Regions from separate parts of the Marinobacterium sp. BA1 genome, predicted to be linked through region 1. Evidence: predicted binding sites of a transcription regulator. Region 1 holds the regulator's gene; the other holds the start of a gene.
The links. The regulator sigma-54, encoded in region 1, starts transcription at its own class of promoters, with help from an activator protein. The targets are predictions, from matches to a motif close to TGGCACNNNNNTTGCTNT.

Region 1 (3,396 bases):
GGAAACTCGCAAGGAGCTGAATACCTCGGATCGTAAGGCATTACTGGAGCAGCTGCTGGAAGAGTTTCACATTACTCACCTGCGCAATAGCCTGGGTATGGCCCTGTCTGGCGGAGAGCGTCGACGTGTTGAAATCGCACGGGCCTTGGCAACCGAGCCTGACTTTATCCTGCTGGACGAACCCTTTGCCGGCGTTGATCCAATCTCGGTCAGCGATATCAAACAAACCATTCGCCACCTGCAGTCTCGCGGCATTGGCATTCTGATCACCGATCATAACGTGCGCGAGACACTCGACATCTGCGAACGAGCATATATCGTAAGTGAAGGGGGAATACTCGCACAGGGCACACCGGCCGAGATCCTGGCTAACGAACAGGTTCGCCGTGCCTATCTGGGCGAGCAGTTTTCCCTTTGATCCTGAGTCGTCAATCATGTACATCCACTCCGTCCACCTGGCAGCTCTGATATGAAGCAATCGTTACAACTCAAGATCGGCCAGCATCTGACGATGACACCCCAGTTGCAACAAGCAATACGTCTGCTGCAACTGTCAACGCTGGACCTGCAGCAGGAGATCCAGGAAGCCCTGGAGAGTAACCCACTGCTGGAAGTCGAGGAGGAACTGGACAGCGCCGAAGAAGCCCAGACTGAAGCCCGTGATGATCGTCACGACGCCTCTGCCGACAGCCTCTCTAACGACACCGCTGACGAGGACAGCTGGGACGAAAACGCACTGGAAGAGCGGTGGAATGATGAAATCCCTCGTGAGCTGTCCACCGACAGCAACTGGGATGATACCTTCCAGCACCAGAGTACACCCGGTCCTGCCCGTGATGATGACTGGGAACCCGGTGATAACGATTCGGCCGAAGACAGCCTTCAGGATCACCTGCTGTGGCAGCTCAACTTGACCCCCATGAGTGACCCTGACCGTATGGTCGCCATGGCCCTTATCGATGCTGTCGATCCGGATGGCTATCTACGCACGGACGTAGATGAAGTTCTGGAACACTTCACCCGGAGCGAACCCCAGCTGTTTGCAGATGCCGAGCCTGAAGAGATTGAAACGGTACTGCACCGCCTGCAACAGTTTGACCCGCCCGGTGTCTGCGCACGAGACCTGAGCGAATGTCTGCAGATACAGCTGCGCCAGCTGCCTGAAAACACTCCGATGCTGAAAGAGGCATTACGCCTGGTACGCGATCACCTGGGTCTGCTCGGTAATCATGACTATCGTACCTTGATGCGCCGCATGCGCCTGAAGGAGGAGGCCCTGCAACAGATCATCAGTCTGATCCAGTCGCTTAATCCAAAACCGGGCACCAGCATCAGCAGTGAACAGTCAGAGTACGTTATACCTGATGTCGTGGTGCGCAAGGTGCAGGGGCAGTGGAATGTAAGCCTGAACTCAGAGGCATCCCCCAAGCTGCGTATCAATACCGACTATGCTGATCTTATAAGACGGGCCGACAACAGCGCTGACAACACCTATCTGAAAAACCATCTACAGGAAGCGCGCTGGTTTCTGAAGAGCCTGCTGAGTCGCAACGAAACCCTGCTCAAGGTCGCCACCGAGATCGTGGCCCGCCAGATCGATTTTTTCGAGGAAGGTGAAGAGGGTATGAAGCCGATGGTTCTGCATGACATCGCTGAAGCCGTAGAGATGCACGAATCAACCATTTCCCGTGTCACTACCCAGAAATACATGCATACACCCCGAGGCATCTTCGAGCTGAAGTATTTTTTCTCCAGCCATGTGAGCACGTCAGACGGAGGCGCTGCCTCCTCTACCGCCATTCGTGCCTTGATCAAGAAGCTGATCAGCGCGGAGAATACCGCAAAACCACTCAGTGATAACAAGATAGCCGACCTGCTGAAAGAGCAGGGATTTAACGTAGCCAGACGCACAGTGGCAAAATATCGTGAAGCGATGAACATTCCGCCTTCTAATGAGCGCAAGCGTCTGGTTTAATGAGACTACAGGCACGCCGGAAGAACGTGCTTTATGACGAGGAGAAAACCTATGCAGATCAACATCACTGGCCATCACGTCGAACTGACTGACGCCCTGAACGAATATGTACGTACCAAGTTCGACCGACTGGAACGCCACTTCGATAACATCACCAATGTACAGGTCACCCTCAGTGTCGAGAAGCTGCGCCAGAAGGCCGAAGCCGATATCCACCTGGCCGGCGGTGAAGTATTCGCAGCGCATGAGCATGACGACATGTATGCTGCAATTGATGGCATGGTGGACAAGCTTGACCGCCAGATCATCAAGCACAAAGAAAAACTCAAATCCCACAAATAACCGGTAGCAGCACGTCACGACATGCAACTATCAGAACTGCTGACCTCATCCCGTACACTCTGCCACGTCGATGTGGTCAGCAAAAAGCGAGCGCTTGAGCTCGCCAGCCAGACTATCGCCGAGCAGCTGGACGGCATGGCCGCTGAAGATATCTTCAGCGGCCTGATCAACCGAGAACGCCTTGGCAGCACCGGTATCGGTGAAGGCGTTGCCATTCCTCATTGCAGAATTCCAGGTGTTACAACAGCCATCGGATTACTGATGACGCTGTCCAGCCCGATTGACTTCGATGCCATCGACAACCGTCCAGTCGACCTGATCTGCTTCCTGCTGGTTCCCGAAGACGGCGCTGAAGAGCACCTGCAGACACTGGCAGGGTTGGCAGAGCTGTTCAACGACTCCAGCACCCGTGAATCACTGCGCAGCTGCGAAGATTCCTCAAGCCTGCTGGATCGCGTTCAAACTCTCTGCAGAGGCGCCTGACATGCGACTGGTCGTCATCAGCGGCCGCTCCGGCTCAGGCAAAAGCACCGCCCTGCAGGCACTGGAAGATGTCGGTTTCTACTGCATCGACAACCTGCCGGCCCTGCTTCTGCCCGAGCTGATCCGACTGATGCTGGCTGAGGAAAACCCTAATCGAGAAATTGCCGTCAGCATTGATGCTCGCAACCTTCTGAGCAACCTGAAACAGTTCCCCAGTGTGATGCGCACTCTGCGTGAACAGTCCAAGCTGAGCACCGAAACCCTGTTTCTTGATGCTGGTGAAGCTACTCTGCTGCGACGCTATAACGCAACCCGGCGGCGTCACCCGCTCACCGATAAACAACAGAGCCTGCAGCAAGCAATTCGAACCGAACGCAGCCTGCTTGAGCCCATCGCCAATCTCGCTGATCTGCGCATCGATACTACGCGGCTATCACTTTATGAGCTGCGTGACGAAGTCAAACTGCGTGTTGCCGGGCGCAGTGAACAGGTTCTGTCACTGCAATTTGAGTCATTTGGCTTCAAGCATGGTGTACCGCTCGATGCCGATTTCACCTTCGATGTACGGGCCTTGCCCAATCCCTACTGGGTCCCTG
Region 2 (3,396 bases), 1.4 Mb from region 1:
GGCTCATCAACAGACAGTGCCGGCAGTGCTTCGACTACTTCCGGGTCGCACAGGGTATCGGAGATGTTCAGCTCATCCAGACCGGTCACACAGATGATGTCACCCGCCTGAGCCGTATCAACTTCGATACGCTCCAGACCGTGGTAACCCATGATCTTGAGAACACGGCCGTTACGCACCTTGGCGTGGCTGTCGATCACCTTCACCTGAGTGTTGGTCTTGACTCGACCGCGGGACACGCGGCCAACACCGATAACGCCCACATAGCTGTTATAGTCCAGCGCGGAAATCTGCATCTGGAACGGTCCGTCGGCATCGACACGCGGTGCGTGCACGTGCTTGACGATCGCTTCAAACAGCGGTGTCATGTCATCGGCCATTTCTTCGGGGTCATTGCCGGCAATGCCGTTCAGGGCAGAGGCGTAGACGATCGGGAAGTCCAGCTGTTCGTCAGTGGCACCCAGATTGTCGAACAGGTCAAATACCTGGTCCATAACCCAGTCCGGACGCGCACCCGGGCGGTCGATCTTGTTGATGACCACGATCGGGTGCAGGCCCTGAGCAAAAGCTTTCTGAGTTACGAAGCGAGTCTGCGGCATCGGGCCGTCAACCGCATCCACCAGCAGCAGAACCGAGTCCACCATGGAGAGTACACGTTCAACCTCACCGCCAAAGTCCGCATGTCCCGGGGTATCAACGATGTTGATTCGGTAGTCGTTCCAGCGAATGGCCGTGTTCTTGGCCAGAATGGTGATACCGCGCTCACGCTCCTGGTCATTGGAATCCATGATGCGCTCAGCGCTTTCATCGCGGCGGTTCAGAGTGCCTGACTGCTGCAGCAGCTTGTCGACCAGTGTGGTTTTGCCGTGGTCAACGTGGGCGATAATGGCAATATTTCGGAGGTTTTCAATCACGCGTGTGTACCCTGTGATGGTGTAAAGCGCGACATTATACGGAAGGGAGGTTAAACAAGCGATCACTGAGTGATCATTATTCTGTGACAGCAGTCTATTTTTTTCCATTGACCTCAGACTGATACTGCTCGCTTGCGGTGCAGTACTTCTGAGCCATGTGCAGATAGTGTGATCGGGTATCGCCGCTATAGGTATCCGTCAGTGCACGGTAACGACTGCAGCGGGCTCGAAGTGTGTGGGCGGCCTGCTCGCGGCAGAGTCGATACATATAGCTGCTATCGGGGTAGTTGTAGCAGATTGTTTCCAGTCTGATCTCACCGTTACGTTCCAGCCACTGCGCCGGGAAGCGCTTGCGGTAGCTTTCCTCTGAGGCGGTGGAGGCTGTCGCAGCGGTGCTGATGCTCAATAATGCGGTCATCAGTGTGGCAATCATCAATTCCCTGGCAGCCATGTTCCTCTCCGTTGGTTGAGCATCTCGTCGTCACAGGTTACTGGTAAAAAAAGCTGTCGGGAAGCCTGCCTCAGGCACAGCATTTCTGGTCTGATTGCACTATCATGGATTACCGATTACCAGTACGGCCCCAAAATCGACCATCAATGCACCTTAATGGGTCATTATTTCCCGGCATGCACGATTTTGGTGCCTTCTGTATTATCAAAGGATGTGAGATAAGCAGAAAATCAGTGGGTTAGCATGATTTTCAAGATGGCACAGCCTTTGCTTATGTAATAGCAAACCGGTTTCCGGATCCGTAATGACAGAAGTATTGTTTTGGCAATACTTAATAACGAGTGGGGATAGCCAAATGTCAGAGAAGACTCTGAATCTGATCAAAGAAAGCGGCGCAAAATGGATCGACATGCGCTTCACCGATTTCAAGGGCAAGGAGCAGCACGTGACCATCCCTGTCACAGACATGGGTGATGACTTCTTTGAAGACGGCAAAATGTTTGATGGTTCTTCCATTGCCGGCTGGAAGGGTATTCAGGAATCCGACATGATCCTGCGTCCGGATGACAGTGCTTCCGTTCTGGATCCCTTTACCGAAGATGCAACCGTTATCGTACGCTGTGACATCATCGAGCCGGCTACTGGCCAGGGTTATGAGCGTGATCCGCGTTCTGTTGCGCGACGTGCTGAAGAATACCTGAAGTCTACCGGTATCGCTGATTCCGCCATGCTGGGCCCAGAGCCAGAATTCTTCGTGTTTGACGGTGTTGAATGGCATGCTGACATCAGCGGCTGCGGTTACAGCATCCAGTCTGAAGAAGCATCATGGGCATCCAACCACAAGATCGAAGGTGGTAACACCGGTCACCGTCCGCGCGTCAAAGGCGGTTACTTCCCGGTTCCGCCGATTGATTCCCTGCACGATCTGCGTGCAGCGATGTGTGATGCCATGGAAGCCATGGGCCTGACCATCGAAGTACACCACCACGAAGTGGCGACTGCCGGTCAGTGTGAAATCGGTGTGCGTGGCAACACCCTGGTCGCCAAGGCAGACGAAGTTCAGATCCTGAAGTACTGTGTACACAACGTTGCACACGCATACGGCAAGACCGCTACCTTTATGCCCAAGCCGCTGGTTGGTGATAACGGTTCCGGCATGCATGTTCACCTGTCCATGTCCAAGGACGGTGCAAACATCTTCGCGGGTGACGGCTACGGTGGTCTGAGCGAAACCGCTCTGTACTACATTGGTGGTATCGTTAAGCACGCCAAAGCGCTGAATGCTATCTGCAACCCGTCTACCAACTCCTACAAGCGTCTGGTCCCGGGCTTCGAAGCACCGGTAATGCTGGCGTACTCCGCTCGCAACCGTTCCGCTTCCCTGCGTATTCCGTACACCACCAGTCCGAAAGGGCGTCGTGTTGAAGCGCGCTTCCCTGATCCGGCTGCCAACCCGTACCTCTGCTTTGCAGCGCTGCTGATGGCCGGCCTTGACGGTATCCAGAACAAGATTCACCCGGGCGATCCGGCTGACAAGGATCTGTACGACCTGCCGCCGGAAGAGGCAAAAGAGATCCCGACTGTTGTCGCTTCTCTGACCGAAGCGCTGGATGCTCTGGAAGAAGACCGTGAGTTCCTGACACGTGGCGGCGTATTCACCGACGACATGCTGGATGCGTACATCAAGCTGAAGCGTGAAGAAGTGGCCAAAGTGAACATGACCACTCACCCGGTCGAGTTCGACCTGTACTACTCCGTGTAATTCGACACTGAGTTGTAAAACTGAAAAGGCTTCCCTCGGGAGGCCTTTTTTGTCTCCGGCATTCAGGCTTGTGCGTTTCCGGTGCAAGAGTGCACCGGATTAAATCTTTGCACTATTATGGTGCGTAATACCATTTTCAATAGCTGACCTACAGGGCCTTGGTTTGGCCTCAAGCCCCATATGCCGGGCGATTGGGATTTCAGAAAAACTGGCGCTTTTCTTGCATGAGAAGGGTCAGGAAGGAGAGCAGCCGATGTCCCGTTCACAGT

Region 2: glnA (glutamate--ammonia ligase) is a predicted target of sigma-54. The motif match lies at 1,622-1,639, and genes of this name have one in related genera.

The regions. Positions count from the first base shown of each region.
Region 1 is NZ_BAAFHC010000001.1:2,295,232-2,298,627, forward strand. It holds gene lptB (LPS export ABC transporter ATP-binding protein) at 1-418, shown strand, start outside; gene ACAM29_RS11140 (RNA polymerase factor sigma-54) at 470-1,975, shown strand; gene hpf (ribosome hibernation promoting factor) at 2,027-2,317, shown strand; gene ACAM29_RS11150 (PTS sugar transporter subunit IIA) at 2,339-2,800, shown strand; gene rapZ (RNase adapter RapZ) at 2,802-3,396, shown strand, end outside.
Region 2 is NZ_BAAFHC010000001.1:3,657,475-3,660,870, forward strand. It holds gene typA (translational GTPase TypA) at 1-914, opposite strand, end outside; gene ACAM29_RS17640 (hypothetical protein) at 1,009-1,365, opposite strand; gene glnA (glutamate--ammonia ligase) at 1,721-3,127, shown strand; gene glnL (nitrogen regulation protein NR(II)) at 3,381-3,396, shown strand, end outside.